Regions from separate parts of the Pseudoalteromonas sp. P1-26 genome, predicted to be linked through region 3. Evidence: predicted binding sites of a transcription regulator. Region 3 holds the regulator's gene; each other region holds the start of a gene.

What was found. The regulator MetJ, encoded in region 3, represses methionine synthesis genes. The targets are predictions, from matches to a motif close to TAGACGTCTAGACGTCTA.
Region 1: a site for MetJ is predicted at 2,112-2,129, ahead of metA (homoserine O-succinyltransferase). Genes of this name have one in related genera too.
Region 2: a site for MetJ is predicted at 1,946-1,963, ahead of metK (methionine adenosyltransferase). Genes of this name have one in related genera too.
Region 4: a site for MetJ is predicted at 2,515-2,532, ahead of AN394_RS05730 (methylenetetrahydrofolate reductase). Genes of this name have one in related genera too.

The regions. Positions count from the first base shown of each region.
Region 1 is NZ_LKDX01000002.1:63,446-71,877, forward strand. Features, by position in the region: gene AN394_RS01620 (EAL domain-containing protein) at 1-247, shown strand, start outside; gene ettA (energy-dependent translational throttle protein EttA) at 274-1,947, opposite strand; gene metA (homoserine O-succinyltransferase) at 2,194-3,141, shown strand; gene AN394_RS01635 (homocysteine S-methyltransferase family protein) at 3,131-4,198, shown strand; gene metH (methionine synthase) at 4,208-6,838, shown strand; gene AN394_RS01645 (GGDEF domain-containing protein) at 7,204-8,244, shown strand; gene AN394_RS01650 (CsbD family protein) at 8,285-8,432, opposite strand, start outside.
Region 2 is NZ_LKDX01000020.1:2,528-10,959, forward strand. Features, by position in the region: gene tkt (transketolase) at 1-1,798, opposite strand, end outside; gene metK (methionine adenosyltransferase) at 2,065-3,216, shown strand; gene AN394_RS11215 (diacylglycerol kinase) at 3,269-3,673, opposite strand; gene AN394_RS11220 (START domain-containing protein) at 3,753-4,361, opposite strand; gene AN394_RS11225 (CYTH and CHAD domain-containing protein) at 4,399-5,919, opposite strand; gene AN394_RS11230 (TIGR04211 family SH3 domain-containing protein) at 6,133-6,732, shown strand; gene AN394_RS11235 (winged helix-turn-helix transcriptional regulator) at 6,781-7,263, opposite strand; gene putA (bifunctional proline dehydrogenase/L-glutamate gamma-semialdehyde dehydrogenase PutA) at 7,431-8,432, shown strand, end outside.
Region 3 is NZ_LKDX01000015.1:23,041-31,472, forward strand. Features, by position in the region: gene hslU (HslU--HslV peptidase ATPase subunit) at 1-25, opposite strand, end outside; gene hslV (ATP-dependent protease subunit HslV) at 37-555, opposite strand; gene AN394_RS09575 (SPOR domain-containing protein) at 636-1,163, opposite strand; gene priA (primosomal protein N') at 1,180-3,360, opposite strand; gene rpmE (50S ribosomal protein L31) at 3,594-3,809, shown strand; gene AN394_RS09595 (malic enzyme-like NAD(P)-binding protein) at 4,507-5,748, shown strand; gene metJ (met regulon transcriptional regulator MetJ) at 5,849-6,169, opposite strand; gene metB (cystathionine gamma-synthase) at 6,394-7,653, shown strand; gene metL (bifunctional aspartate kinase/homoserine dehydrogenase II) at 7,659-8,432, shown strand, end outside.
Region 4 is NZ_LKDX01000007.1:37,121-45,552, forward strand. Features, by position in the region: gene AN394_RS05725 (pitrilysin family protein) at 1-2,330, opposite strand, end outside; gene AN394_RS05730 (methylenetetrahydrofolate reductase) at 2,578-3,534, shown strand; gene AN394_RS05735 (sensor domain-containing diguanylate cyclase) at 3,531-4,499, opposite strand; gene AN394_RS05740 (DEAD/DEAH box helicase) at 4,548-5,783, opposite strand; gene AN394_RS05745 (DUF3581 domain-containing protein) at 5,879-6,580, opposite strand; gene AN394_RS05750 (DUF3019 domain-containing protein) at 7,119-7,520, shown strand; gene AN394_RS05755 (response regulator transcription factor) at 7,520-8,209, shown strand; gene AN394_RS05760 (ATP-binding protein) at 8,206-8,432, shown strand, end outside.

The DNA of each region.
Region 1 (8,432 bases), on a different contig from region 3:
TATAAAAATAGATAAGTCGGTAATCGATCTGATTTTACAAGATGACTGGGCTACTTCATTACAAAAGAAACAACTCGCAAATTGTGGTTATGACAGTAATCATGCCTATATTGCTGAGGGAGTCGAAACCAAAAAACAAGCCCAAGTAGTCGCTAAAGCGGGGATACAATTTGCACAAGGTTGGTATTTTTCGAGATCATTGAAAGTTGATGAATTCCTTGCATACTTTGCACAAAAAAGCCCCTAAATAGGGGCTTTTTGAGTATCAGCTAATTAGCCAATTTTTTTGTATTTAATACGCTTAGGTTGTGCTGCTTCTGCGCCTAAGGTTTTCTTCAACCACTCTTCGTATTCTGTGTAGTTACCATCGAAGAAGTTAATTTGGCCTTCGTCACGGTAATCAAGAATATGTGTAGCAATACGGTCAAGGAACCAACGGTCATGCGAGATACACATTACACAGCCAGGGAACTCTAAAATAGCGTTCTCAAGTGCACGTAGTGTTTCAACGTCTAGGTCATTGGTTGGCTCATCCAGTAGTAATACGTTGCCACCTGCTTTTAATAGCTTAGCTAGGTGTAAACGGTTGCGCTCACCACCTGATAGGTCTTTAACGAATTTTTGTTGGTCGTTACCTTTGAAGTTAAAGCGGCCAACATAGGCACGGCTTGGGAATTCAAAGTTACCAATTTTTAATACGTCTTGGCCGTTAGAGATTTCTTGGAAAACAGTGTTGCTTTCGTCCATGTCGCCACGGAACTGATCAACCGTTGCAAGCTCAACTGTGTCACCAACAATAATCTCACCGCTATCAGGCGTTTCTTCACCACTTAGCATTTTGAATAGCGTTGATTTACCCGCACCATTGGCACCGATAATACCTACGATAGCGCCTTTCGGCATTGCAAAGTTTAAGTCATCGATTAATACACGGTCGCCAAAGCTCTTCTTCAGGCCTTTCACTTCGATAACTTGGTCACCTAAGCGTGGACCCGGTGGAATGAATAGTTCATTCGTTTCGTTACGCTTTTGGTAATCGTTTTGTTGAAGCTCAGAGAACTGTGCCATACGTGCTTTAGACTTAGCTTGACGGCCTTTCGGGTTTGAACGAACCCATTCAAGTTCTTGCGCGATTGATTTTTGACGTGCTTTTTCAGATTTCTGTTCTTGTTGTAAACGTAAATCTTTTTGCTCAAGCCACGATGAGTAGTTACCTTCCCAAGGAATACCTTCACCACGGTCAAGCTCTAAAATCCAACCTGCTACGTTATCTAAGAAATAACGGTCGTGGGTTACAGCAACCACGGTACCTTCGTAGTCGTGTAAGAAGCGCTCTAACCAAGCAACTGACTCAGCGTCTAAGTGGTTGGTCGGTTCGTCAAGAATAAGCATATCTGGTTTTTCAAGTAGTAAACGACAGATCGCAACACGGCGACGCTCACCACCCGAAAGGTGTTCAATTTTTGCATCCCAAGGTGGAAGGCGTAATGCATCAGCTGCACGCTCTAACACGTTGTCGATATTGTGACCGTCGTGCGCTTGGATGATAGCTTCTAGTTCGCCTTGCTCTTTAGCAAGTGCATCGAAGTCAGCACCGTCCATTGCATACTCGTTGTATACTTCATCAAGGCGATTTAGTGCATTTTTAACTTCGCTTACAGCTTCTTCTACTGTTTCGCGAACTGTTTTGCTTTCGTCTAGCACGGGTTCTTGCGGTAAGTAACCGATTTTAGTGCCTGGTTGAGGGCGAGCTTCACCTTCAAAGTCTTGGTCAACACCAGCCATAATGCGAAGTAACGTTGATTTACCTGCACCGTTTAGACCTAGCACACCAATTTTTGCGCCTGGGAAAAAGTGTAAAGAAATATCTTTTAAGATAGTGCGCTTAGGTGGCACAACCTTAGATACTCGACTCATCGAGAATATAAACTTGTCTGGTAACACCATGAAAGAAGCCTTCAATTTATAATAAAAATTAACAGCAAGTATTGTATACCCAAACTACCTCAAAATACAGAATTCAGCGTTTATGATAGGCTTAATATCAAGGTGTTATTTACTCAAAGAGTCATACATTTTAATTAATGACCGCTCAGAAATACTATTTCATTTAGACATCTAAACATCTAGAGGTTGAAATTTCTAACTATCCGTTCATAATTAGCAGTCAGATAAGTATGCTCGGAGCCAGCTATGCCCATTACAGTAAAAGATGAATTGCCTGCCATTGCAAAGTTACGTCAAGAAAACGTGTTTGTAATGCCAAAAAGTCGTGCTAAAACGCAAGAAATCCGCCCAATGCGTTTGGCCATCTTAAACTTAATGCCAAACAAAGTTGAAACCGAAGTGCAGTTTATTCGCTTGTTAGCAAACTCACCGCTGCAAGTTAATGTTGAGCTGTTGCGCTTAGATACCCATCGCACCAGCAGTAACTCTGAACAGCACATGGATACGTTTTATCGTTATTTTTCAGAAGTGAAAGATAATAACTACGATGCCATGATCATAACGGGCGCACCGCTTGCTCATTTAGAGTATGACGAAGTTGCCTACTGGGATGAACTAAAAATTATTTTAGATTGGGCAGAGCAGCATGTGACGTCTACGCTGTTTTCGTGTTGGGCGGCCCATGCGGGGCTTTATCATCACTATGGTCTTAAACGTGATCTGAAACCAAACAAATTAAGCGGTGTTTTCACCCATAAAAGCTATTTTGACCACGCAGCGCTAACGCGTGGCTTTGATGATACCTTTTTAGTGCCACATTCTCGTTATGGTCATATTGATATCGATAAGATCAATGCCTGCGAGGAGCTAGTGGTGTTAGCCGGATCAGAGCGAGTAGGTGCCTACTTAATTAAAAATAAATCAGGTAGCCAAGTGTATATTACTGGCCATCCAGAGTACGATGCTCATACCTTAAAAGGGGAGTATTTACGCGACCAAGAAAAATCAGCGGATGCACCTAAGCCAGAAAATTACTTCCCTGACGATAACCCAGACAACGAACCGTCGAAAACGTGGCAAAGCCATGCCTTTTTATTGTTTTCGAATTGGTTAAACTATTATGTGTACCAAACTACACCGTATGATATTAACTTAGTTAGCCAAGATGTAAGGACTAACAACTATGCCGAGTAATGCAGTGAATAAACGCGAACAATTAACCGAGGCGCTAAAACAGCGAATTTTAATCCTCGATGGCGCGATGGGCACCATGATCCAAGAATATAAATTAGAAGAACAGGATTATCGCGGTGAGCGCTTTAAAGACTGGCACGTACTTATTAAAGGCAATAACGATTTATTAAGCCTGACTCAGCCAAAAATCATTGCTGATATTCACCGTGCTTATTTAGAAGCCGGTGCCGATATCATCGAAACGAATACCTTTAATGCCACGACTATTTCTATGGAAGATTACGACATGGCGAGCCTTAGCCGCGAAATCAACCTCGAGTCAGCGAAGCTTGCACGCGGCGTGTGTGATGAACTTGAAGCAAAAGATCCTAGCAAACCGCGTTATGTAGCCGGTGTACTTGGGCCAACGTCAAAAACCTGTTCTATTTCACCAGATGTAAATGACCCAGGTTATCGTAATATCAACTTTGATAAGCTGGTGGCTGCGTATGTTGAGTCAACACTGGCATTAATGGAAGGTGGTGCTGACCTTATTTTAATAGAAACCATCTTTGATACCCTTAATGCTAAAGCGGCTTCGTTCGCAGTAGAAGAAGCATTCGAGCAAGCTGGTCGTAGTTTACCTGTGATGATTTCGGGCACCATTACCGATGCCTCTGGCCGTACTTTATCAGGGCAAACCACAGAAGCATTTTATAACTCAATTCGTCATATTAAACCGCTATCAATCGGCCTTAACTGCGCCCTAGGCCCTGACTTACTGCGCCAGTATGTTGAAGAGTTATCGCGCGTTTGTGAAACCTTTACCTCGGTGCATCCAAATGCAGGTTTACCGAACGAGTTTGGCGAATATGATTTAGAAGCTCCTGAAATGGCAAAAGAAATTATTGATTGGGGCAAGTCTGGCTTTATCAATATTGTAGGTGGTTGTTGTGGCACGACACCGGCTCATATTAAGGCGTTTGCGAAAGGCCTTGAAGGTGTAAAACCTCGCCAATTACCTGAGCTTGAAGTGCGTATGCGCTTATCGGGCCTTGAAGCGTGTAACTTAAACTAGGAAACCGACATGACTGACCAAATTGCTGTATTTACTAACGTCGGTGAGCGTACCAATGTAACAGGCTCGGCTAAGTTTAAGCGCTTGATCATGGAAGAAGATTACGAGACCGCTCTCGATGTTGCCCGTGAACAAGTAGAAAATGGCGCGCAAGTGATTGATATCAACATGGATGAAGCTATGTTGGACTCAAAAGCGGCGATGGTAAAGTTTTTAAACTTAATTGCCTCAGAGCCTGATATCTCAAAAGTACCTATCATGGTCGACTCATCTAAATGGGAAGTGATTGAAGCAGGCTTAAAGTGTATTCAAGGTAAGGCCATTGTTAACTCAATTTCACTTAAAGAAGGTGAAGAGCCATTCATCCGCCAAGCTAAGCTAATTAAACGCTTTGGTGCTGCTGCGGTGGTTATGGCGTTTGATGAAACCGGGCAAGCAGAAACTGCTGATCGTAAGTTCGAGATTTGTCAGCGTAGTTACAAAATACTCGTTGATGATATTGGCTTTCCGCCAGAAGACATTATTTTTGACCCAAACATTTTTGCCGTCGCAACGGGCATTGAAGAGCACGATAACTACGCTGTTGAGTTTATTGAAGGTACGCGCCGAATTAAGCAAGGCTTACCGCACTGTAAAGTGTCGGGTGGTGTATCGAATGTGTCGTTCTCGTTCCGTGGTAATAACCCAGTACGTGAAGCTATTCACTCAGTGTTTTTATACCACGCGATTAAAGCGGGTATGGACATGGGCATTGTAAATGCGGGCCAATTAGCGGTTTACGATGATATTCCCGAAGAGCTGCGCAAAGCTGTAGAAGATGTGATCCTCAATACCGACCCAGGTGCCGGTGAGCGACTTGTTGAACTTGCACCCAAATACTCTGGCATGGCGCAAGCAGAGAAAGTTGAAGATTTAGAGTGGCGTACTTGGCCTGTTGAAAAGCGCCTTGAACATGCACTAGTAAAAGGCATTACCGAATACATCGATGAAGATACCGAAGAGTGCCGCAAGAGCAAAGCTAAGCCTATCGAAGTGATCGAAGGCCCGCTTATGGACGGCATGAACGTAGTAGGTGACTTATTTGGCGCAGGTAAAATGTTCTTACCTCAGGTTGTTAAGTCTGCTCGTGTGATGAAGCGCGCCGTAGCCTATCTTGACCCTTTCATTGAAGCTGAAAAAGAAGAAGGCGCAACCAATGGTAAAGTGGTTATGGCAACCGTTAAGGGTGACGTACACGACATTGGTAAAAACATTGTAGGCGTGGTACTGCAATGTAATAACTACGAGGTTATTGACCTTGGTGTGATGGTGCCGGCAGAGAAAATTTTGCAAACCGCCATTGACGAAAAAGCCGATATTATTGGTTTATCAGGGCTTATTACCCCTTCGCTTGATGAAATGGTGCATGTTGCGAAAGAAATGACCCGCCGTGGTTTTGAATTACCGCTACTGATTGGTGGTGCAACAACCTCTAAAGCGCATACCGCGGTTAAAATTGAACCTCAGTATGATAAAGGTGTGGTTTATGTAAATAACGCCAGCCGCGCTGTGGGTGTGGTTTCTAATTTATTGTCGAAAGAGTTAAAGCCGGCATTTTTAGAGAAAACCAAAGCTGAGTATGAAAAAGTACGTGAACAACAAGCACGTAAAAAGCCGCGCTCAAAACCCGTTACTTTACAGCGTGCTCGCGACAACGCTGTAAAACTCGATTGGGACAACTACACGCCACCTGTGCCGAAAAAACTGGGGGTGACTGAGTTTAAAGATGTTTCGATTGCGACGTTAAGACAGTACATCGACTGGACACCTTATTTCATGACGTGGTCAATCGCTGGTAAGTACCCACGTATTCTTGAAGATGAAATTGTAGGTGAACAGGCTAAAAGCTTATTCGCTGATGCCAACGCAATGCTTGATGAGCTTGAGCAATCAGGTGCGCTACAACCTCTAGGTGTCATTGGTTTATTCCCTGCAAACCGAGTAGGGGATGACATTGAGATTTACACCGATGAGTCGCGTACAACGCTTTTAACTACAGCGTGTCATTTACGTCAGCAAACAGAAAAAACCGACTTTGCTAATTATTGTTTAGCTGATTATATTGCGCCAAAAGGCACCCCTGATTACTTTGGTGCTTTTGCGGTTACTGGTGGTCTTGAAGAAGACGACCTTGCCGATGCCTTCGATGCTAAGCAAGATGATTATAATAAGATCATGGTTAAAGCCGTAGCAGATCGCTTGGCTGAGGCATTTGCTGAGTACTTGCATGAGCAAGTACGTAAAGAGTATTGGGGCTATGCGGTAGATGAAAATCTATCGAACGATGAACTTATTCGTGAAAACTACCAAGGTATTCGCCCTGCGCCAGGTTATCCTGCTTGTCCTGAACATACAGAGAAGAAGAAAATCTGGCAGTTACTTGATACCGAGCAGCGTATTGGCATGAAGCTAACCAGTTCATATGCAATGTGGCCGGGTGCGGCGGTTTCTGGTTGGTATTTCTCTCACCCTGAAGCTAAGTACTACGCTGTAGCGCAAATTCAAAAAGATCAGGTTGAAGATTACGCTAAGCGTACCAACATGACTCTTGCAGAAGCTGAGCGTTGGTTGTCGCCTAATTTGGGCTATGAACCAGAATAATAACCTTTAGTTATTAGCTTTTGTTTAAATTAAAAACGAGCCCACAAATGGCTCGTTTTTTTATGCTCATTTTTTATCATACTTTTTTCTTTTTAATTGTTTTAATACTGGTAAATTCCTTCTAATTTATATATTTGTGTTAAAGTTATACCAATTCGCTTAATAAAGTGGTCTATTTTGAGGCAATAAAACCTCGTTGATAACAAGGCAAAAATTTCGTTATTTAGTTGTTCTAAATCAGAAATTTTTTTGTTCTAAATCAGAAATTTTTAACGCAGGTAGCGACAGGTTTAATCCCTCAAAATGATTAAGTATTATTGCGGATTGGTATTATTGAGATTGATCAAGAAATCTAAGGTGAAATTGTGATTGATACAGTGAATGCAAGTGACAAAGATAAAGCACGATTTTTACGTGTTTTCGCATTTATTGGTTCGATTACCTCGTTTTTAATGGCGATCACCAGCTATCAAGATGGTTACCATGCCCTTAGCTATTTATTGATTATTGGCGGCTTTGTGTTTGCCTCACCTTTCGTCATTAAAAATCGTGACGAAACCATCGCAGTACTTATGCTGTACGCCCTCTATTCGATGATGTGTTTTTTAATTGTCTCTGGGGGGAGCAATGGCACTGGGCCGTTATGGCTGTTTATTGTATCTCCTGTGACATTTTTTATTCGTGGCTTAAAGCGCGGAGCGTTCGATCTTATCTTGCTTGCCAGTATTATCTCGGTGCTTTTCTATTTTACCGATCAATTTGGTTATTACAGTTATCCGAGTCACTACTTTCCGACACGTGTCATGCTGTGTTTCTCGATTTTATGTATTTTGGCTGGCTTCTACGAATATTACCGCAACAAATACAGTTTGCAGTTAATGGAACAACTTAAGCTTAATCAAAAGCTTGCACGTACTGATGCGATGACTGAACTCGCTAACCGTCGCTACGCAACTGAATGCTTGCAAGATAAGCGCTTTGGCGAAGGGGCTGTGTTCTTGCTGATGGATGTTGATAACTTTAAACAAATCAACGATACCTACGGTCATCAAGTGGGCGATGAGGTGCTAATATTTTTCGCTGATGTCTTTAAAGAAGTGTGCACAGAAGAAGATGTTATTTCCCGTTGGGGCGGCGAAGAGTTTTTAATAGTGATCCCAACAGGGTATGAGCTTAGAGCCAGAAAAGTAGCTGAAAAAATCCATAAGAAGCTTGCTGAAAAGCCATTTACGAGCGGCCAGCATCGTTTTAATGTCACCTTAAGTATTGGCTTGTACGTGCGCGTTGCTGATGAGAGCGTGGATCACTGTTTGAACATTGCCGATAAACGGCTTTACCGCGCTAAATCGCAAGGTAAAAATCAAACGGTTGCTGAAGTCGATTTAGCAAAGCATGAGCCTGCTTGATAAATAAAGCCGCAATTAGCGGCTTTATTGATTGCTCAAATTAATGGCTTTTTTCAAAGTCGCTGACTTCACGCTCAGCTTCTTCCTTAGATTTACCGTATTTTTGCTGAAGCTTACCAATCAGCTCTTTACGGCTACCTTCAATTTTATCTAAATCATCATCGGTAAGGTCACCCCATTTACGTTGT
Region 2 (8,432 bases), on a different contig from region 3:
CGCTTTCTTTATACGCAGCGTCTTGCTCATCAAATAAATCAGTTGAAGGCATAGATACCACACGTACTTTTTTACCTTGTGAACGCAGTTCTGCTGCGGCATCTTGTGCAAGCTGTACTTCAGAACCTGTTGCAATAAGGATAAGCTCTGGCTCACCGTCACAGCTAAGTACGTAACCACCTTTTTTCACATCAGCTAACTGCTGTGCAGTACGCGTTTGTTGCTCAAGGCCTTGGCGAGTGAAAATCAGTGATGTTGGGCCATCTTTACGCTCAATTGCTTGTTGCCATGCAATCGCTGACTCAACTTGGTCACATGGGCGCCAGTTCACTAGATTAGGCGTTAAACGCATGCTTGCAATTTGCTCTACCGGTTGGTGCGTTGGGCCATCCTCACCTAAACCAATTGAATCGTGTGTGTAAACGAAGATGCTTGGCTGCTTCATTAATGCCGCCATACGTACTGCGTTACGTGCGTATTCCATGAACATTAGGAATGTTGCACCGTATGGAATAAAGCCTTTGTGCAATGCAATACCATTCATAATCGCTGACATACCAAATTCACGTACACCGTAGAAAATGTAGTTACCGCTAGCATCGTTTGCTTCTAGGCCTTTTGAGCCATCCCAAAGTGTTAAGTTAGAACCTGCAAGGTCAGCAGAGCCACCCATGAATTCTGGTAGTAACGGGCCAAACGCATTTAATGCATTTTGTGATGCTTTACGTGTTGCTGGGTTTGCTGGGTTTGCTTGTAGCTCTTCAATGTAAGCTTGTGACTTTTCAGCCCAATCAGCTGGTAACTCACCATTTGTACGGCGTTTAAACTCAGCAGCAAGTTCAGGGTGTGCACTTGCGTATGCTGCAAACTTTTCGTCCCAGCTGGCTTCTAGTTGCTTACCTTTTTCTTTGCCATCCCACTCGCTGTAGATATCAGCTGGGATTTCAAATGCATCGCCAGTCCAACCTAGGAATTCACGAGATGCTTTAATTTCGTCTTCACCTAGTGGTGCACCGTGACAATCATGGCTACCTGATTTGTTAGGTGAACCGTAGCCAATCACTGTTTTACAACAGATTAATGATGGCTTATCAGTGATGCTACGCGCTTCTTCGATAGCGGCGCGAATTGCATCAGGGTTATGACCATCAACATCGCTTACTACGTGCCAGCCGTATGCTTTGAAGCGCGCTGGTGTGTCATCGCTGAACCAACCTTCTACTTCACCATCAATTGAGATGCCGTTGTCATCCCAAAACGCAACTAGTTTACCTAGGCCTAATGTACCGGCTAATGAACAGGCTTCGTGTGAAATACCTTCCATTAAACAGCCATCGCCCATGAATGCATACGTGAAGTGATCAACAATATCGTGACCTTCACGGTTAAACTGTGCAGCTAGCGCTTTTTCGGCAATTGCCATACCCACTGCATTTGTGATCCCTTGACCTAATGGACCCGTAGTAGTCTCAATACCTGGTGCATACCCATACTCTGGGTGACCTGGTGTTTTTGAGTGCATTTGACGGAAGTTTTTAATTTCCTCTAGTGGTAAGTCATAGCCACTTAAGTGCAGTAGAGAATAGATCAGCATTGAACCGTGGCCATTCGAAAGAATAAATCGATCTCGGTCTGCCCACTCTGGATTCGTTGGATTGTGCTTTAGATAATCGCGCCATAGTACTTCTGCGATATCTGCCATGCCCATAGGGGCGCCAGGGTGACCAGATTTGGCCTGTTGTACTGCGTCCATTGATAAGACGCGAATAGCATTTGCAAGTTCTTTGCGTGATGGCATGAATTCTCCTACCTTTATGTATTTGCGCTGGTTGTTTATGAAGCCCCATTCTTACTTATTGTAAGGGTACAGTGCAATTAAAAATCCGCATTAAATGCACCAATTATGGGCGTTTGTTAAGAACAATACGTTATTAGTAATTTTAAATAGACGTCTAGGCGTAAAATTACTATGCAAACATATTTGTTTTAGATAAAATACGCCCCTTAATTTTTTAGCGCTATTACCGACGTTTGTGAAGCGCAATATTTGTGAGCAGAAATACAATGGCAAAACATTTATTTACTTCTGAATCTGTTTCTGAAGGTCATCCGGATAAAATCGCGGACCAAATCTCTGACGCGGTTCTAGATGCTATCCTTGAGCAAGATTCTCATGCCCGTGTTGCATGTGAGACTTACGTTAAAACCGGTATGGTGATGGTTGGTGGTGAAATCACAACTAGCGCTTGGGTTGATATCGAAGAAATCACACGTAAAACAGTACGTGAAATCGGTTACACGCACTCAGACATGGGTTTCGATGCTGACTCTTGTGCAATCCTAAACACTATCGGTAAACAATCTCCAGACATCAACCAAGGTGTTGATCGTGCTCGCCCTGAAGAGCAAGGCGCTGGTGACCAAGGTCTAATGTTTGGTTACGCATGTAATGAAACTGACGTTTTAATGCCTGCACCTATCACTTATTCGCACCGTCTAGTTCAGCGCCAAGCTGAAGTTCGTAAAAGCGGTGAGCTTAACTGGTTACGCCCAGATGCAAAATCTCAAGTAACGTTTGCATACGAAAATGGCAAGCCTGTTGGTATTGATGCAGTTGTTCTTTCAACTCAACACTGTGATTCAATCTCACAAAACGACTTAGTTGAAGCGGTAATGGAAACTATCATTAAGCCGGTTCTTCCTGCTGAGCTAATCTCAAGTGCAACTAAGTTCTTCATCAACCCAACAGGCCGTTTCGTAATCGGTGGCCCAATGGGTGACTGTGGTCTTACAGGTCGTAAAATAATCGTTGATACATACGGTGGTATGGCTCGTCACGGTGGTGGTGCTTTCTCTGGTAAAGATCCATCAAAAGTTGACCGTTCAGCTGCATATGCTGCTCGTTACGTTGCTAAAAACGTGGTTGCTTCTGGCCTTGCTGACAAATGTGAGCTACAAGTTTCTTACGCTATCGGTGTTGCAGAGCCAACATCTATCAGCATCGAGACATTCGGTACAGGTAAATTAGAAGAAGCGCGCCTAATCGAATTAGTACGTGAGCACTTCGACCTACGCCCTTACGGCTTAATCCAAATGCTTGATCTTGAGCGTCCTATCTATCAACCAACTGCGGCATACGGCCACTTCGGTCGTGATGAGTTCCCTTGGGAGCGTACAGACAAAGCAGACGCACTTCGCGCAGCTGCTGGCCTGTAATAGGTTTGATAAAATGAAAAAAGCGCCTTTTGGCGCTTTTTTTATGTCTGTTTTAAAGGTAGGTAACTATCTTTTCGTAAACTGCGACACCCCAAACTAAGGCTAGAATTAGCAAGCTCAATGTCACTGCCGCAGAAGCCATATCTTTAGCTCGTCCCGATAATACATGATACTCAATCCCTACTCGGTCAGTGAGCGCTTCTATCGACGAGTTCAGTAACTCAACAATTAATAATAACAAGTAAGGAATAAACAACACTAACCAATGATTTAATGACTGCGCAAGAACCACTGACAAGGGTAATAAACACACCCCTAAATAGATTTCAGAACGAAATGCCGACTCTTCTTTAAATGCCGCTTTAAAGCCTTTAATAGAACACTTGGTTGCTTTTAAAATACGCCCAAAGCCAATACCATTTGGCTTATTAACTAGGGGAATTTTTGGTTCTTTCATTTTTTACCTACCCGCTCAGAATTAGCCTGATCATAATAATAAATTCTTACTCTGTCACCCAAATACGCTTGATTAAACGCTAGCAATCACCTGGAATACTGCTGGTGTTTGCGCGGGAAAACTGATTATTAGTTAATTGTTCTCTCAGTGCTTGTAGCGTTTTATAAACGCTTTTTAGCGATACCTTGTTACTTAACCAATGCGGAATTGAACCACTTGGATCAGCATAGGCTTGATGGCTGACCAACAAATTACTTTGTTGCTGCTCTAAACGCCAATAGGCGGTGAGGTCTTTAATACGCACAACGCCAGAGACTTCGGCTTTTGCATAAGGTTGGCTTTTGATTTGTAACTCGGTTTTGTGCTCATCTAAAGCGTGATAACAAGAGTAACTAACTAAATCTCTATCTGACACCGGCCAAGGTGAATTAAAATGAGTATAAACAAGGGTTTCTGAGGGGCTTAAGCGCTCCATTAAGGTCACGCTTTTGACATTTTCAAGCCAGTTAGCAGCATTGTCGGTATCACTGAGTAATGCCATAAAGTCACTGGCTTTGGCATTTTTTACTAGCACAGAAGCATTAATTTCAATAATACCGGTTTTATGCTTTTTATAGCTAACCTTTATGCCGTCTTGCTGTTTGTAGGTTTGCCATTCAATAGGGTTAGCTACTGCCGAGAGACTCAAACATGCTAACCCTATCCATAGGCACAAGCGCATTTATTTAAAACCAATAAGGGTCTGTATTAAATGACGCGTGGCGACTTTGCTCCATCGCACTAACCAAAAACTCTGACTTTTGATCAAGCCATGATTGAATTTTGGTCAGCTCTAAGTCGTCTTGCCCTGCACATAACTGCTTTAAGTACTCAAGGGTGCTTAACTCATAAATACCATGAGAGATATCAAGCCACGGCATACGAAACTCGTTTCGATCTTCTTTATCGAACAAGGCACCTAAGCAGTTGCCGCTGAGTAATGAGTTTTCAAGGCGGGTGCGCAGTGCCAAATAGTCTTTATCTGTAAACACTTGCTGCTCAGGAATAAGCTCGTGCATGTCGTGCCAATCTTTAGCAAATAAACGCTTAGCAATATCGGCAACTGGTTTTTCTGCTGCCTGAAACTCAGCCTGCCCCCATGATTTGCGCCACTGTTTTTCAATTAACCAGGTTGTTAATTGTAATAATAAGCGGTTGTATCGGGTGCTATGAAAAAGAGTTTCAATATCATCAATGCTTGGCTGTAACTCTTTTAGGTCATTAATAACTTGTGTGAGCTCAGGCGCACTGTTGATTTTTTTGTAGTATGCGTGGCGCTTAGATGTGTAGGTTTTTAGCTGAATAGCATTTTCAACCCACGCTAATTCGCTCAATAACCACTTTAACTCTGTACGCAATGAGTCGGTATCGTCTTTACTAACAATATCGTCAAACAGCCAAAATGTATGGCGAATTAAACGAATACCGTCTGTGACACGCTTAAGGGTTTTTAAGCTTGGTTTTATGAAATAGCAGGCTTCATGTTTTTGTACAAAGCGAATCGCGTAGTTAATGCTTTCTAATAAAGCTTGTTCTTGGGTTGCACCACGATTTAGTGGCACAAAGCCAATTGATTTGCTTGCTTTTAATGGTTTGTCATCTGCAAGACGATAACCTCGAGCAGCTTTAGAATAAAGCCCTAAGCGAACATGGCTTTCACTAACCAGTTTATCTGCCAAAGCAAACAACTCATTACGACTACCTTCAATCAGTTCGATTTCAAGTTCAGAGATTGGCTCAACCTGACCCGAGGCAGCAACTTCACCTTTATCTAATACCACTTCAATTTTTGCGCCATTTTCGGTTTCGAGTAACCAAGTACGGCGTATAAAGTTAGTGCTAAAAATTGGGTATAGGTTTTCAGCAATACCAGACACTTGCATGCCATGCGGCCAAATAGCAGCATCAAATGCGAGTAAATCAGGGCGGTTACCTGACAGTGGTAAGTTGTATTCTGGGCGCTGATGTAAGCCGCCAACCACTTCGCCAGCAAGCTTGATAGTTTGTTCACACTCACCATCACAACAGCGAGTACGAAGGCCAATATCTAAAGCGCGTAATTCTCGGCTTGGCGTATCGTAATAAGCATTTTGTAAATTGCGTGACGGTTTGTTAGTAACGGTTTTTGCAAATTGGGTAATTAATGCGGGGATCAGTGGAACAACGGCATCTGACACCAAAAACTTCAGTTCTATCTCAGTATCCATTCGCTTTGCGGAGTACATTTAAAATAAATAAGTGATCAAAATAAACAAAGCAGACTGTTAATGCAAATTTTTTCCTGTTTTTTACGGTTAAGCCCACGCACGGATTACAATATCAGCCTTGCTATTAATAGTTGAAATCCCTACTATCTCTATACATAAAGAAATTATAAATTTAGCCACTTCTAGGCAAGATCACATTAACAAGGTAGATTGATGTTAAAACAGTGTATTTTTGGGTTGCTCCTTGCGGCCACCTCTTTTATTAGCTACGCAGAAGAAGCACCAAGCAGCGACAGCCAAAACACCGCCTACATAGTCGATAACCTGTATACCTTTATGCACTCAGGCCCAAGCAAAAACTACCGCATTTTGGGTTCAGTTGATGCAGGTACGCAAGTTGTGTTGTTGTCAGGTGAAGATAATGGCTACTTTAAAATTCGTGATGATAAAGATCGTGAAGGTTGGGTTGAGTCAAAATTTGTTACTGAAAACGCGGGTATTCAACAACAGTTTCAAGCGCTGAATAATGACATGACGGTAATGCAAGAGCAGCTTCGCCAAGCTGAAATTGAGTTGCCACAACTACAAGAGCAGAACAAATCACTAACAGAGCAAAACCTAGCTCTTAGCAAGCAAATCGAAACACTTAAGAACACTATTGAGTCTGAGCGCAATGCAAAGCAAACAGCCAGTGCTAAAGAGAAGCGTCAGCTACTTACATATGGCGGCGCAATTGCATTTATCGGCTTACTGTTAGGTATTATCTTAACCGTGGTGTTATCTCGCCGTAAACGTTACGACGGCTGGGCATAAGCCACTAAATAGTCAATAAAAAAGCACCTGATGGTGCTTTTTTTGTATCTATATATCGAACCTTAGTCCGGTATCTTGTTTAATTTTTTCGATCACCATATAGGTGTGATGCGTACCCACCCCTGGTATATCAACTAAATCTCCCAGCACCTGACGGTATTCGTCCATATCAGACACACGTACTTTTAATAAGTAGTCATAGCCACCAGCAACCATGTCGCATTCAACTACTTGTGGAATATTTAAAATATATTCACGAAAGACTTTAAATACCGATGTATTCGAGGTCACCAACGAGACCTGTACATGTGCTAACAAGCTCTGGTTAAGCTTTGCTTCGCTAAGCTTTGCGTAATAGCCTTCGATGTAGCCTTCTTGCTCTAAACGTTTTACACGATCTAGACACGGGCTTGGGCTCAGATTTACCTGTTTTGCGAGGTTTACGTTCGATATTCTGCCATTTTTTTGCAGAGCGTCTAAAATTGCTAAATCGATGCGATCTAACATGCGTAATCTATTCGGACTGGTCATAACAGAATTTTATGCGGCTAAGTTAACGGTATGCCCTGTAAATTATCGTAAATCGAAAAATTTAACCAGCATATTCTGCTGGATTTTAATTAGAATGCACGAATTATATCAATGGTAAGAAATGCAATTAGTTCATTTTTTAGACTCCACATACCAGAGGGTTACATATGCTATTTAATGGCGATTTGACAACTGAATGTCCAATTAGACAAAAGATCCGTGATTTCTACCGTATTGACGAAAATGCGGTTATTGATCATATTTTGCCTTTGGCTGAAGTAGGCGTGAAAGCGCGTAGCCGAGCGTGGGAACGTGCTCGTCAAATGGTTTTAAATATCCGTCGCGATCAGGATGGTCAAAGCGGTGTAGATGCACTATTAAATGAATTCTCACTTTCAAGTGAAGAAGGCGTTGTATTAATGTGTCTTGCAGAAGCACTATTACGTGTTCCAGATAAAGCAACGCAAGAGTCACTAATTCGTGACAAACTTGCTAAAGGTGACTGGAGCTCGCATTTAGGTAGCAGCGATTCTTTATTTGTAAACGCCTCTTCTTGGGGTCTGTTAGTAACCGGTAAAATGGTTAACTACAGCGACAAGTCAAAAGAGCAGCAATTCGGTGTACTTAAGAAAACAATTGGTCGTTTAGGTGAGCCTGTTATTCGTAAATCTGTGAACTTCGCGATGAAGATCATGGGTAAGCAATTCGTTATGGGTCGTACTATCGACGAAGCGATTGAACGTGCAGCAGAAAAAGAGCAAAAAGGCTACGTTTACTCATACGATATGCTAGGTGAAGGCGCACGCACAATGAAAGATGCAGAGCGTTACTTCAACAGCTACATGACAGCTATCCACGCGATTGGTAAAGCAGCAAATGGCCGTGGTCCAATCAAGAGCCCTGGTATCTCAGTTAAAATTTCTGCGATTCACCCACGCTATGAGTTCACACATCGTGAACGTGTTATTGATGAAATCGTACCTAAGTTAAAAGAACTTGCGCTTGCAGCGAAAAGCTACGATATCGGCTTTACTGTTGATGCTGAAGAAGCTGACCGTTTAGATATCTCTTTAGATGTTATTGAAGCGGTATTCAGTGATGACGATTTAGGTAACTGGAACGGCTTTGGTTTAGCAGTTCAAGCATACCAAAAGCGCGCTATTTTTGTC
Region 3 (8,432 bases):
TTTCTCTTGGCGTCATCTCAGACATGGCAGTTCCTATTACAATTCTTCAATAGTTTGGAAATTATTCGTGAATACGCAGATGTTGCCTGCAATAGTAAGGCTTTTCTCTACAATGTCACGTGCACTTAGGTCGGTGTTTTCTAGTAGCGCTGTGGCTGCTGATTGCGCGAAGTTACCACCACTGCCAATCGCAATTAGGTCGTTTTCTGGCTGCACAACATCACCGTTACCTGTGATAATTAATGAAGCAGTTTCGTCTGCAACTGCTAATAGTGCTTCGAGCTTTCTAAGTGCGCGATCACTACGCCAATCTTTGGCCATTTCTACGGCAGCTTTGGTTAAGTTGCCTTGGTGCATTTCTAGTTTGCTTTCAAATCGTTCGAAAAGGGTGAAGGCATCAGCAGTACCGCCAGCGAAACCAGCGATTACTTTGCCATTATAAAGACGTCGAACTTTGCGGGCGTTGCCCTTCATTACGGTGTTACCAAGCGAAACTTGGCCGTCGCCACCAATAACGACCTTGTCGTCGCGGCGTACACTTACAATAGTGGTCATGATTATTCCTCATCATCGAGCGGCAAGGCCGCTCGTAAAAAGCGATTGATGAGGTGTTTATATGGGTGAATGAACTAAAATCAAGTCCAAAGCCAAATTCCGCAGCCCATTATTTTGATGCGTTTAAGTTTATTCTTGTCACTTTCGGCTAAACGTTTGGTTTCGTATGGGCCTAAGCGCACTTTATACCAAACACCATTGCTGCCCTGTGTTTTCTTAACTTCGGCCACTAAGCCCGCAAAAGCGATTTTAGCTTTTAATGTTTGTGCTTGCTCTAATGTTCTAAAAGAGCCGCATTGCATTACATATGGGCCTTTTTGTTCAATCTCTTTTACTTCAACCTGAACTTCGTGCTCTTTAATCTCTTTGATAAATTCAGGTGTCTTAGGTGGTGGAATAACTACTTCTTCTTTTTTAGTCGGGTTCGCTTGCTGTTCTACTAACTCAGGATCAGCATTATGTTTGATATACCATAGGCCGTAACCAAACCCGCCTACTAAGATAAGCGCAATTAAAACAAGAATAATAGGGAAGGGCTTTTTCGCCGGGGCTTGTTTTTTATTATTTCGATTTGCTGGTTTTTTATTTATGTAATCGTGTTGTGCCATGACTCTTAATTGGCCTTTAAATCATATCTATAGGATCAACATCTAAGCTCCAACGCACCTTTTGCGCTAATTTACTGGTACTTATATAGTCGACCATTTGCGCTAAATATTGGTGTAAGTGGGAGCGTTCCTGCGCCTGAATATGTAACTGAAAGCGATATTTACCTGCTACACGTTCCAGTGGTGCAGGTATCGGACCGAGCAATTGTATACCAGATACGTTCTGGACAGGAACCAAATCAGTTAAAAAATCCATCACTTGATTTATGTTATGTCCTTCGGCACGAACCATAGCCATATTTGTGATTGGCGGAAGCTGCGCTTCTTCTCGCTCTGTGAGTGCGTAACGGGCAAAATCTTGGTAACCATTATTAACTAAGTCTTGTAGTAGCGGGTGCTCAGGAAAGTGAGTTTGTAATAATACTTGCCCAGGTTCACCACTTCGACCAGCACGGCCTGCCACTTGCGTAACCAGTTGCGCTAAATGCTCTGTGGCACGAAAGTCACAAGAATATAATCCACTGTCGACATCTAGGATTAAAACAAGGCTAACATCGGCAAAGTGGTGGCCTTTTGCCAACATTTGCGTGCCAACTAAGATGCGAGCACCGCCTTGGTTAATATCATCAAGCGCTTTTTCTAAGCTGCCTTTACGACGAGTTGAATCTCGGTCAATACGACTAATCGGAATGTCAGGGAAGGTTTGTGTTAAAAACTCTTCGATTTGTTCAGTGCCTTTGCCATTTGGAAAAATCTGCGTACTGCCGCAATCCGGGCATTGATGAGGGACCTGATGTTGTTCACCACAGTGGTGACAAATCATCTGGCCAATGGCTTTATGAAAGGTTGCACTGGTGCTGCAACGTGAGCACTCACTTAGCCAACCACACTCATGGCATATAAGGGTAGGCGAAAAACCACGACGGTTTAAAAACACCATCACTTGCTTACCACGTTCTAAATGTTGGCGCATATAAGCAAGGCTGGCATGGGCAATCCCTGCTTGCTCAGGCTGACCTTTCATATCCATTAAGTGGAACTGGTTATCAGTACTGGTTTGGGCGCGTTCAGTTAGACTCAACAGCTGATATTTGTTATTAATTGCTTTATGTAAGGTCTCAAGTGCTGGTGTGGCACTGCCTAGAACGAGCGGAATATTATGCTGATATGCTCTATAAGCGGCTAGGTCTCTAGCATGATAGCGTAGTGTATCTTGTTGCTTAAACGAGCTGTCGTGCTCTTCATCAACGATGATCATGCCAAGAGATAAAAAGGGCAAGAAAATACTCGAACGTGTGCCGATCACTATGGCGCAGCTGCCTTTTTCACAAAAACGCCAGGTCTGTAAGCGTTCGTTATCTGTTAGGGCTGAATGCCATAGCATAATTGGTGTATCAGGAAAGCGACGACGAAAACGGTTGACTGTTTGTGGTGTTAAGCCAATTTCAGGCACTAATACTAAGGCTTGCTGACCTTTTTTGAGTACTCCTTCTAGGCATTGCAAATACACTTCGGTTTTACCACTTCCGGTAACCCCTTCAAGCAAAAAGCTGGTAAAGCCACGAGCTTGGTTAATGCTGGTGCAGGCAACAGCTTGCTCTTTATTAAGCACCGGCTTGCTACCAACACTAGGCGCGCGTTGCTGCCATTGGTTATCATGTTCAATAAACTGAGTGATCAGTTCTTTATCGAGCAGACTGTCGATGGTTTTTTTGTTAAATCCGAGTGCTTTTAATTCTGTAACTGATGATTTGCCCGATTCGGCTAGCTGCTTTAATAAATTTAACTGGGTTTTTGCTTTCAGCGACGGCAGTTTTGTACCTTTATCGGTCAGCTCAACCATGTTAATGCTGGTTTTGTCTGGGCATTCGCCTTGCCTTAATGCAGCCGGAAGTGCCGTATGAATGGTCTCGCCCAATGGGTAACAGTAGTAGCGTGCTGTGAATTTTAGTAATGCTAAATGTTGCTCAGATAAAACAGGCGTGTCGTCTATAACATCAATAATCGGCTTGATTTTGTCAGCAGGAACATCGGTTGATGTTTTAAGAGCCAAGACCACGGCAACCTTTTTTTGACTACCAAATGGCACGCGAACGCGCATACCTGGCTTTAACTCAGGGCTATGCAGCAGCTGTTCAACTTTATAATCGAAGGTACGCTGTAAAGGGACTTTTATGGCAACTTCTACAAAGTGCATGACAACTCAACTGAAACAAAGGTAGAAAGATAATGTACTAAAATTACTGTTAAAAACCTACCAACAAATACTGAACAACACGCCATTTGATTATTTTTTTAGCGAAAGATGCATTTAAAGCTTGTCGCAAGGTCACTTGAGCTATAAAATACGCGGCCTATTAATTGTATTAACTGCGTATGGTGCCAGACTTCGGGTTTGGAGAGCGATACGGCCTTAACTAGAGGTTCCCTATGAAAGAAGGTATTCACCCTAAGTACGAAGCTATCACTGCAACTTGTTCATGTGGTAACAAATTCGAAACTAGCTCAACTCTTTGTAAAGACATCCACTTAGACGTATGTTCTGAGTGTCACCCGTTTTACACTGGTAAGCAAAAGATTTTAGACACTGGTGGCCGTGTTGATCGTTTCAACAAGCGCTTCGGTGCACTTAGCAGCAAGAAGTAATCTCTGCTGTTTAGTTAAAAAAAGCACCTTAGGGTGCTTTTTTTATGCCTAAAATTCACAAAACTCATTATTGATACCAATCCGCAATAATACTTAATCATTTTGAGGGATTAAACCTGTCGCTATCTGCGTTGAAAACTTTTGATTTAGAACAACTAAATAACGAAATTCTTGCCTTGCTATCAACGAGGTTTTATTGCCTCAAAATAGATCACTTAATTAAGCGAATTGGTATAACGCTGCCACTACTTATCATCTTCACTTATGTATCTTGCATAACTATTTCTGGCTGTTATGCCCATTATGTCGCTAATTTTGCAGACAAAGTGCCACCCCTTGGCTATATTCTTGTTTGTATAAACTTTCATAAAAGTTATTAAAAATAATAAATTTAAATAACTTTGTGAGTAAATGCTGTGAACTTCGTTGAAATGGATATTTTGGGCTAACTTCGGCTAATTGCAGTGTACGTGCGTATAAAATACAAAAACACGTGCTTAAAAGGTCATAAATAGGTGAATTTTTATGTCTGATTAATCGCAATTATGCGCAGAAATTGTTGGGAAATCCTTTAAAATTAAGCGATATAGCATATAACAGGATAGACCTGATAATACTTGGAATTTTTATACATTACAGGTATCGTACTGATGCAAGCTCTCTCACTTTTTAACTTTTTGCAGGATACTATCGCGTTATGTCAGATTTTCGTGAACAAGCATTACATTACCACGCTCACCCCGTTCCAGGTAAAATTAGTGTTGAACTAACCAAACCAGCCGAAACGGTTAACGATCTCGCTTTAGCTTATAGCCCAGGTGTGGCTGAACCAGTCCGTGAAATTGCTGCTGATCCAGCAAATGCCTATAAATATACAGGCAAAGGTAACATGGTTGCGGTTATTTCAAACGGTACCGCAATTTTAGGTTTAGGTAACTTAGGTCCGCTTGCATCAAAACCTGTAATGGAAGGTAAAGCGTTACTATTTAAACGTTTTGCTGGCCTTGACTCAATTGATATTGAAGTTAAACACCGCACAACAGAAGATTTCATTAATACGGTTGCTAACATCGCTGATACGTTTGGTGGTATCAACCTTGAAGATATTAAAGCGCCAGAGTGTTTTGAAATCGAAAAAGCGCTTATCGAGCGCTGTGATATTCCAGTTTTCCACGATGACCAACATGGTACAGCTATTGTGACTGCTGCTGGTATGCTTAACGCTCTTGAAGTGCAAGGTAAAGATATCGAAGATGCTATCATCGTATGTTTAGGTGCCGGTGCCGCTGCTGTTGCTTGTATGGAGCTTTTAATTAAATGTGGCGCACTGCGCGAACACATTTATATGCTTGACCGTAAAGGTGTGATCCATACACGTCGTGATGACTTAAACGAGTATAAGCAATTATTTGCTAACAATACCGATAAGCGTACATTACAAGATGTTATTGCTGATGCTGACGTATTCGTTGGTGTATCAGGTCCTAACTTGTTAACTGCAGATGATCTTAAGCTGATGGCTGATAAGCCAGTCGTGTTTGCATGTTCAAACCCAGATCCTGAGATTGCTCCAGAAGTTGCACACAGTGCACGTAACGATTTAATTATGGCAACGGGTCGTTCAGATTTCCCTAACCAAGTAAATAACGTGCTTTGTTTCCCATTTATTTTCCGTGGTGCGTTAGATGTTCGTGCAACGGCAATTAATGATGAAATGAAAATTGCTGCAGTTCACGCGATTCGTGGTATCGCGAAAGAGCCTGTACCAAGTGAAGTATTAAAAGCGGCTGGTGTTGAGTCACTTGAGTTTGGTGCTGAGTACATCATTCCTAAGCCAATGGACCCGCGTTTATTACCACGTATTGCACGTGCTGTTGCTGTAGCGGCAGTAGAGTCGGGCGTGGCGCAAATCGACATGCCAGAAGATTACATGCGTTAAGCTTAATTAGCTATTAGGTATATCGCGCAATAAAAAACTCAGCCTAGGCTGAGTTTTTTTATATCTGCGATTATCGGCGGTGATCCGATGGCCGAAATACTTATTCTGAATCAAGCACTGGGATATCTAATCCCATTTCTTGCATAATTCTTTTAACTTCTTCAGGTACCTTTTCAGGGTTGTCTTTACGTAGGTCGTCATCATTTGGTAATGGTTGACCTGTAAAAGCATGTAAGAAAGCTTCACACAATAACTCACTGTTCGTCGCATGACGCAGGTTATTGATCTGGCGGCGTGTACGCTCGTCAGTTAATACTTTTAATACGTTGAGTGGGATCGATACGGTAATCTTTTTTACTTGTTCTGATTTTTTACCGTGTTCTGCATATGGGTGAATGTATTCACCGTTCCATTTAGCCATAAGTTGTTTCGTTGCCTCGGTTGTCAGTGATTTACGCCTTATTCACAGCGCAAGATGCGGAAATTCTATCTCTTTAAAAAAGATAGTCAAATACTAGTTATTTAGCCATCTAGTGGTGTAAAAGTATAAACTTCTATGTGTAAGCCATAAATGCTTTGACTTCTCATATTTGATCATCTAACCTTTTAGACGTCTAAACATCCAATTTAAGAATAGGTGATGAAATGAGCGAAAAAAATAAAGCGACGATTGCTGTTCGTCACGGCATCGAAGCCGATAAACATCATGGTGCGGTTGTACCACCAATTTACTTATCAACCACCTATTCGTTTGCTGATTTTGATACTAAGCGCCAGTATGACTATGGTCGCAGCGGTAATCCAAATCGCGATATCTTAGCTGAAACCTTAGCTGAGCTTGAAGGTGGTGCTAGAGGTATTATAACTGCAACAGGTATGTCTGCTGTGCATTTAGCCACTCAGCTATTAAACAGTGACGATACGTTAGTGATCCCACATGACTGTTATGGCGGTAGTTACCGTTTATTCACCTCGCTTGAAAAACGTGGCCTGTTAAAACTAAAAGTTTTGGATTTAACTAAAACTGAAAATCTCCAAGAAATTTTAGCGATTAAACCCAAGTTGATTTGGATTGAAACGCCAAGTAACCCAATCTTGCGTTTAACAGATATTAAAGCAATTACTAGTATTGCTAAGCAGTGCGGTGCTTTGGTTGCGGCTGACAACACCTTCTTATCACCTGCATTACAAAACCCAATTGAGTTTGGTGTTGATATTGTTGTGCACTCAACAACTAAATACATCAATGGTCACTCTGATGTAGTGGGCGGTGCAGTGATTGCTGCAACGCAAGAGCTAGGCGACGAGCTTGCTTGGTGGGCGAATAATATCGGTATTACTGGTGCACCATTTGACAGCTACTTAACGCTTCGTGGTTTACGTACTTTAAATGTACGCCTAAAGCAGCACCAAGAAAATGCCTTTGCCATTGCTGAGTATTTAGAAAGCTCACCTTATGTAAGCCAAGTTTATTACCCAGGCCTTGCTTCTCACCCACAACATGAGCTTGCTAAAGCACAGCAACGTGGCTTTGGTGGCATGGTGAGCTTTGATATTAAAGGCGATATCAACGATGCAGCAGCGTTTTTAACAAGCCTTAAAGACTTTAGCCTTGCTGAGTCGCTAGGTGGGGTAGAAAGCTTGATTTGTCACCCTGCAACAATGACCCACGCAGGTATGGAGCCTAAAGCGCGCCTTGAAGCCGGTGTAGGCGATACGCTGATCCGTATTTCTGTAGGTATTGAAGACGTAAAAGATCTCATTGCAGATTTAGACCGTGTTTTCAATTTAGTAAAACCAGGTCAAGGCCAACAAGTTACAAAAGCTGAAGCTAAGCAAGCACAGCAAGATACACAGCAAAACGCGTCATTTAAGTTAACGCCAGCACATACGGCATTGTGGTAGAAGAAATGGTAAATATTGTTCATAAATTTGGTGGCTCAAGCTTAAGTTCGGCAGATCGTTACCATGCGGTAGCGAACATTGTTCTTGCTAATACAGAGCAGGGCGATTGCGTGGTTGTGTCGGCATCGGGTAAAACAACTGATACCCTGGTAAAGCTTTGGCAAAGTTACCAGCAGCAAGATAGCCAAGCTGTTAGCGATATTCTATTGCTTATTGATAATAATCAACGGGCTTTAATTGAGCAGTTACTTATAGGTCAGAATAAACAACAGGCCTTGGCACAGTTAAAAGATGAACTTGCCGTATTAAATGAATTAATTAGTCAACAGCAGCTACTTGAAGCACCTTTACTTGCTCATGGTGAAGTGTGGTCGGCGCGGTTATTGGCCGCTTACCTAAATCAGTTAGGTGTTGATGCGCAAGATGTTGATGCAAGGCAGTTATTTACTCTAAATGATGGTCAGCTTTTACATCAAAAAAACCAACAGCAGTGCAGTGATGCGATTAGCAGAACACATATCAACGTAGTAACGGGTTTTATAGCTGCAGATTGCCAAGGTAATGCGGTGACATTAGGCCGTAATGGCAGTGATTACAGTGCCACCTTGTTAGCGAGTTATACTTTTGCTAAGCAAGTGTCTATCTGGACAGACACACAAGGTGTATTTAGTACTGACCCCCGTAAAGTTAAAAATGCAGTTAAGTATGCCAAGGTGTGCCGCGAGCAAGCTAACTTATTAGCGCGTTTAGGTAACCCAGTATTGCATGCAAAAACCTTG
Region 4 (8,432 bases), on a different contig from region 3:
GGGAAGTACTCAATGTATGCATAATCACCATAGTTCATACCACGGGTTTGACGAATGCGCTGATACAAGAAGCTGTTTGAGCTGCGGTGTTCGCCAAAGTAAGAACGCACTAACCAAAGCGCTGTCCAGTCATCGCTACTACGAATTGTATCGATTGGGAAACCAAATGACACAGCGGTAGATTGCGCTGATTTTTCAACAATCGTTGCATGATGACCTTTAAGTTCTGGCGCATCAGGGATCGTTAAGCGGCTTTCTTTACCTTGTGGAAGCGATGTTAAATCTTTCATCATCGTCGATTTAACATCACTCGGAATCGCACCAATTAGACCTACTGTTAACTTAGATTGAGTAAACTGGTTAGCATAAAACGCTTTTACATCGTCAAGTGTCAGTGCTTCAAGGTCTGATAAATCACCATAGTTATAGCTTTCATACGGGTGGCCTTTATAAAGCTGATGATAAAGCACTTCTTTACCTAGCTCTTCGTCATTTGACGCTTTCAGGCCTGCTTTAATGCTATCAATAAGCTCTTTTTTCAGACGCTTGAAATCATCTTCTCTAAAGCCAGGATTTAACAACTGGTCGCTAACAAGTGCATACCACTGCGCGGCATTGTCTTTATGTACACGGCCGCGTAGTGAAATCATCTCTTTATCGATTTGATAGCCAAAGCTTCCCGCTAGTGGGTATAACGCTTTTTGAATATCTTTGTAGCTCATAGTTTCTGAGCCACCTTGCGCTAGCATCGCTGCAGTGAGTGCTGCTAAGCCTTTTTTACCATGTGGATCAGCCGCTGCGCCGGTATTAAATAACCAGTTAACATCAACCAGTGGTGAGCTATTGGTTTTATCAAGTACTTTAAAGTGACGCTCTGTTGGGGCTTGCTCGATACTGGCAACCAAGGCATTTAAATCAACTTCTTGCTCAAAACCAGCCACTTTATCAAGCGCCGACATTGTCACCGTGGTACGGCTCGGATCAACAAAATATTTGTTTGCTACCGCTTTGATATCATCCGGAGTGATGCTGTCAGCTGTGGCATAAAGTTGGTTAATCACTTCAGGATCACGCTCAAAGTGCATGTAGCTTGCAAGTGTTGAAGCTATTGACTGCGATGAATCAAGACCATTTATAAAGCTATACTTTAGGTTTGATTTTAAATCCGCTAACTTTTGCGCATCTACTAATTCAGTACGCGCTTGTGCATAGGTACGGTTAATCGCATCACGGGCTTTAGCCAGGTCCGCTTCGTTTTCGACTTTTACAAACACATGTAATAAACCCGGATCTTTAGTATCTGGGTTATAGGTAAACATTTGGCTGGCAATTTGTTTATCAACAACAAGCTCTTGATAAAGTGCCGAGTTGTTAGAGAAATACAGCTGTGAGATCAAATCAAGAGCAGCACGGTCTTTTTGAGTTGGATCCCATTCAGTGCCTTTATAAGACACAAGCAACCAGTGGCCTGGTAAACCATCATTTTTTTCATGTACATATTTTGCGGCTTGTTGCTTTGGTTCAACAGGAATATCTGCTTGGTAATCACCTTTTTTCCAATTACCCCAATGCTTTTTCACCATTGCCATGGTCTCTTGTGGATCAACATCACCAACAATGACTAAAGATACATACTCAGGCTTATAAAATTTAGCGAAAAACTCTTTACCATAGGCCATTTGATCAGGCATAGCTTCAATGTCTTCGAAAAAGCCCATGGTGGTGTGCTTATAGGTATGCTTTTCGAATGCTTCGTTACGAACCGCAGAAAGTAACTTACGAATTGGGCTAGCATTATTCTTTAAATACTCACCTTTTACAGTCAGCGCTTCGGTGCGGAACTGCTCTTCGCTGTAAGTCAGGTTTTGGAAAATATCAGCTTCAATTTCGAGCACTTTATCTAAGTGCTCTTTTGAGAAGTTTAAGTGATAGTTAGTGTAATCGTTGGTCGTATACGCGCGATTATCAACACCCGAGTTTTTTAAAATATCTGAATACACATCTTGTGGGAATTTTTCAGAGCCTTTAAACATCATATGCTCAAAGAAGTGTGCAAAACCGGTTTTACCTGCTTCAACCTCATTACGTGAACCAACCGATACTGGAATTTGCAGTGACACAACATCTGGGTAATCTGTTTTAACTACCATCACGCGAAGGCCATTCTCAAGCTCTTCTAATAGGTAATCTTGGCTAAATACACGGTTATCATCTTGGCTTACTTGCTGCTCAATTTCGACTTCTTTAACCATCGTTGACTGTGAGTTACTTGCGCAGCCACTTAAAGCAAGTGTTACAGCAACACTGGTTGCTAATAATCTAAATTTCATAATGTTCCCTTGTTAGTTATTTTTCTCATAATCATTGCTGCTTGATTATGCATCAAAGCGCCAGAAAATATGAGGGTCAGAGCAATAATTTATGTAAACAGGTGTGTCAATTTTGCGAAACGCTCAGCTTTAAACTTGAGTAAAATTCATAGTCATTGAAAAACTTTCAAGAAAAAAATCTATCTAGACGTCTAAATGGCTGCTATATTATTTGTCATAGACATTAGCACGAGCTGGAATGAGGATTATGGCTTTATCATTACAAGAGAAAATTGAAGACACCAATCAAGGTGTCTACCTAATTGGTACCACACCACCAAAGTCTGGTACTGATAAAGCACAGCTTGAGACCATTGCTCAGAAGCTGCTCGGTCGTTTACACGAAATTGAATACGACGGTGTAATCATCTACGACATTCAAGATGAGAGTAGCCGTATTGCAAAGCCGCGTCCTTTTCCGTTTAAAGAAACGGTAGATCCTCGTGAATACAGTCAGTTACTACGTAGCTTGTCACAACTTGATGTGATCACTTATAAAAGTGTTGCCCAGCGTGGAGAAGCTGAATTTACCGAATGGTTAAACGAAACACGTAACGACTTTGAACTAAAAAACTTAGTGTTGGTGGGTAGCCCATCATCTCATGGCGACATCAAATTAAGCCTACCTGATGCATATAAAACGCTGGCAAAACAGAACAGTGATGTATTTTTAGGTGGTGTTACTATTGCCGAGCGCCATGCCAGCAAACGTAATGAACATGAGCGTTTAGTTGAAAAAACAGCGCAAGGTTGTAAGTTTTTCATCTCACAAGCCGTTTACAATGCCCAAGCAACGATTGATTTAATCACCAGCTATGCGCGTAGCTGTAAAGCACAAGGCACAGCACCAAAACGCATTATTCTGACGTTTACCCCTTGTGGTGGTGAAAAAACCTTAGAATTTATGGAATGGTTAGGTATTTCTGTACCAGAAGCGACTAAATACCGCATGTTAGATTCGGCAAATACATTGAGTGAATCAGTGCGAATTTGCCGTGAGAATCTCGACTTAATTTTACAAAGCTGCGCACATTTAGATGTACCGCTAGGTTTAAATATTGAGAGCTTAACCAATCGTAAAGAAGAAATTGATGCGTCAATTAACCTTTACCGTTTACTTAAAGCAACTATGGAGTTAAACCTAGCTGAGAAGCAAATAGCTTAGCGTGCTGCCTTAGAAGCTTGCTTTTTCTCATACATATCTTCATCTGCTCGTTTTAATAGCTCAGCAAAGTTTTCTTTTGGCTGAGCTATTACCCCTGAACCAATACTTAAGCTCGTAACAGGAATGCCCCGCTTCTCTAAATTAGATTGATAGGTGGTGTTGAGCTTATCAGCGATGCTGTCTATGCAATCACCGGGCTGAACTTGCAATAACGCAATAAACTCATCGCCCCCTAGGCGGCCAATAATATCGGTTTCACGTAGGCATTCTTTCATGGTGTCAGCTAAACAAATCAGCGCGAGATCGCCCACTTCATGGCCATACGTATCATTGAGTGGCTTAAAGCTGTTTATATCGATAAATAGACAACTAATATCAAAACCAAGTCGTTTCGATATATTTAATTTATGTTGGCAAAGCAAATCTATTGCACGGCGATTATAAATATTGGTCAATGAATCAAGCATGGCAATTTCACGCATTTGCGTAAAGTTGTCTAACAGTGCAAGGTCATCTTCGACCATATCGCGAAGCTGCTCGATTAGTTCTAAAAAGCTCTGTTGATAATGGGTTTGTTTAAAATCCATAACACAAAAGGTGCCAAAGGGCTCGCCACTTGGCCAGCTAATTGGCACCCCAAGATAAGACTCAAAACCATCTTTTACCAGAGGGCTGTCATCCCATTGACTGTCTTGGCTGGCGTGATCCACATAAAGCGGTGCCATGTCACGCAGTACTTTTTTGCAGAAGATATTATCGTCGGCGCTTAATTCAGCCCCGGCATCATAGGGGTTTTCTTGTTGCTCACTGGAGACGATAATACGATAAACATCATCTGTTTTATGAACGATAAAACCTGCGGGAGCAGAAAACAACTCGGTCATGAGATCAATTGTTTTCTGCCACTTTTCTAAGGAGAACTGTTTATCAGCGCGGCGGAACGTCCATTTATTCTCTTCTAACATACTAAACTCTCAACTTTAGCCGGAGGATAGTATAAATATATGCCAGATTTAGGAACGTCTCCTACTTTTTTGCCCTAAAATACGTTTTTTATCACGAGAGCGGCGTGCCTTATTAGTATTTTTACGAACTTGCTTTGGCTCTTTGGTTAAATCAGGCTCATACCCTGGTAACCACTGCGGCGTGAGTCTTGTGTCGAGTAAGATATCTATTTCGTCCAATAGCCACTGCTCATCGATGCTAACCAGCGACATCGCCATCCCTTTCTCGCCAGCACGTCCTGTTCGACCAATACGGTGTACGTAGTCCTCAGCCACATAAGGCAACTCATAGTTAATCACATACTTGAGTGAGGCAATATCAAGACCACGCGCAGCAACATCTGTCGCAACCAGTACTCTTGTCGCACCTGATTTAAAATTTTGCAGTGCTTTATCACGCGCACCTTGGCTTTTATCGCCATGAATAGATTCGGTTTTTAAGCCGTCTTTACACATTTCTTTAGCAAGCACATCGGCGGTTTGTTTAGTACGAGTGAATATCAGTACTTGCTGCCAATTTTTCATGCCAATCATGTGAGATACCAGCTCGCGCTTACGGTCTTCATCAACCGCATAAACTAGCTGCTCAACTTCAACCGCTGCTGAGTTGCGTTTATTCACTTCAACTAATTTAGGATCATTTAATAACTGCTTACTGAGTTTAAAGATGCTGTCGTCAAATGTGGCTGAAAAAAGTAAGGTTTGGCGCTCTTTCGGCACATGGCGCAAGATACGTTTAATTTCGTCAATAAAGCCCATATCAAGCATGCGATCAGCTTCATCAAATACCAGCGCATTGATACTTGAAAGCTTAATACTGCCTTTGATCACATGATCAAGTAAACGCCCAGGTGTTGCCACTACAACCTGCGCCCCTTTTATGGCTTTAATTTGTGGGCCAATACTAGCACCGCCATAAGCCAGTGCTGCTTTTATTTCAGTATGCGCAGCATAACGCTCTACACTTGCAAATACTTGCTGAGCGAGCTCCCGGGTAGGTGTTAAAATTAGGACTTTAACGGCATCAGGGAGTACTTCAGCAGATAGCAAATTGTGCAGTAGTGGCAAAACAAACGCGGCGGTTTTGCCCGTTCCCGTCTGTGCACTGCCCATTACATCAGCACCCGCTAAAATAAGTGGGATTGTTTGCGCTTGAATTGCTGTAGGTGTGTGATAATTCTCTGCTTGCAGGGCTGTTAGCAATGCAGGGGCAAGATTTAACTCTGAAAAGTTCGCTACTGACATAGTCTGAAGTACATTTGGCTATAAAAGCGCTATTGTACGCGGAACATCAGCAACAAAAAAGGCGCAATCAGCGCCCTTTGTAGCAATTGTAAAGATTACGCTGGTTTAAGTGATTCTTTACGTTGATTATAAAAACTAATTAGGTCATCAACCGTTGCTTGGCAATAGTCACGAATGCCAGACACAAGCATGTGTTTTTCACCCGCCCCTACTTTTTCGCCATTTTCTAACAGGTTGAAGCGAAGCGTGATTTTGCCGCGTTTGCCAGTAAACTCAAAATCAGGCTCAGCAAACTCTAACTCAGGTGCGCTGATATCAAGACGGTCAAGATTAATCAGCATTGATTCGTAAATCACCATTGGACGGGCTGGATTGATCATTACATCTTGCTTCCCCATCAATGGAATAATAACATGCGGGAAGGTCGTGCCAGAGAACTCAACATAGTTTTTGATTAAGCTATTTGTTAACTCAGGACATTGGCTAACAGCCCCTTCGCGTTTCACTTTTAGCATGACTTTTTCGCCATCGGTGATCGCAAACTCATCAGCCCCTTCAGGGAAAGTCAGCTTTGAATTTTCATCAACCATGCCTGCAAACGTGAATTCCATTTTTTCACTGATGCCATAGCGGTTTAAAACCAGCGAAAAAAGTAAATCGCCCGGCACACAAAACTTTTTGGCATCTTTATCGTGTAACGGATTGAAATCATCAGCCACTAACTTGGCAAAACGACAGCCTTGCTCACGTGAGATAGAAACGTAATCAGCATGTTGCTGATAATAAGGACTTAACATAATTGTTCACTGCTTAAACTACTTATAACCTGACTATACTACCAGATAAAATGAAAATAGAGGTCGAATCTGTTAATTATTAATCACGCGCTCAGCATATGTTTAAATGCATGAGCTAAAATAGTGGTTTTGATAGGCTAAATTTAAATTGTATCAATTTGTACGAAACAATTAACAAATAACGCAGAATAGTAAAGACTAAGGCCCAACTAAATTTAGTGAAAAACTATTAGCTAAAACTAAATATAAATTCAGTTTCCCTTTTAAAACAACAAGCTAACTTTAGAATATAAAGAAAATACGCCAATAGGTTGAAATTACTGGCTTTGCATAGCACCTATTTGTAGCTATAACGATAAATGAGGTATGATAGACACGCTTTTTTATCGTGTAATCGCCACTCATAGGCTGCATAAATAATAATTATAATAAACGGCAAAAAAATGAGTACTCAAAGTGAGTTGGGCAGGTTACATCAGCTTTCGATGGTTATTGTTACTTTGAAGAAAAGACTTCTAAAAAACAGAGACTTGGTTAAATGATAAACCGATTTAGTTGGCTATTACTGTTTTTTTGTCTTTGTTTTTCGTCGCTTTGTTTAAGCGATGACAGTCCCGAGCAACCTTTTTTTAAAGTCTCACCCACCGTGTGTGTGACAGATGCAAAACAAAAAGCCTGTGAGTTTAATATACAGATTCATTTTCGTGTTGCTCCCTTTAAAGAACTTTGTTTAGAAATAACTCAGCGTCCTCAATATACGCAGTGTTACAAACAAGGTGGTTTAATTATCGAGAAATTAACGGTTAAGACTGAGCATCCGCTTACAGTGAAATTAATTAATCCATTGAGCAATCAAGTTGTTAAGCAACAACTACTGTCAATAGCAAGCTATGAAGCTAAAGATTACCGAATAAAACGGCGCTTTGGCTGGAGTTTATAATGCAGCATATTTTTTTAATTGAAGATGATGTGAAATTAGCAAGCTTAATACAAACGTTTTTGTTAAAGCATGGCTATACCATAGATGTATTCAATACTGCTGAGGCGTACCGTAGCAGTGAAATCACCTTTATGCCTTCACTGATCATCTGTGATGTGATGCTACCGGATGGCAATGGCTTTGAGTTAATTTCTCAATTGAAAGAAAAGTACAGTTGCCCTGTTATTTTTCTAACGGCACTGGATTCTGTGCAATCACAAATTAAGGGCTTAAACCTAGGTGCTTACGACTACCTTGTAAAACCCATTAAGCCTGAATTGTTACTCGCCAAAGTTAAAACGATTATCGCCCACACTGTTGGCCAAGATAACTTTTCACACCAAATTGATATTTTGCGTATCGATAGTAAAAAACGCGATATCTATTTTCATAACACAGCATTGAACCTCAATGAAAGTGAATTTGAGATCATTGCCTACCTTGCGAAAAACACCCCTGAACCGGTTTCTCGCGAGGTATTATTCAAGCATGTTATTGGCCGTGAGTATGACGGACTTGACCGAGCTATTGATTTAAAAATTAGCCGTTTACGTAAAAAGCTAAAAGAAACCATTAGCGAGCAAAAAGAAACGCTAGATATCAAGTCTGTACGAGGTAAAGGATACAGCTTGGATATTTCAAAAATATGAAGCAGCAATTTTTTAAGCTGTACTTAATTATCACAGTAAGCTTAATTGCCTTAGTTTTAGCTTTTGGCCAGCTTTATAATCAGTTTTTTTCTGAGCACATACCGAGTGTGCAAATAAGTGTTGCTGAACTTGCTCAAATAGCTGAGCAAAAAGAATCTAGGATCAGCTCCTTTAACCAAAACGAGCTTGTTTTACCTGATTCATTACAAGCCAAATTCGATAA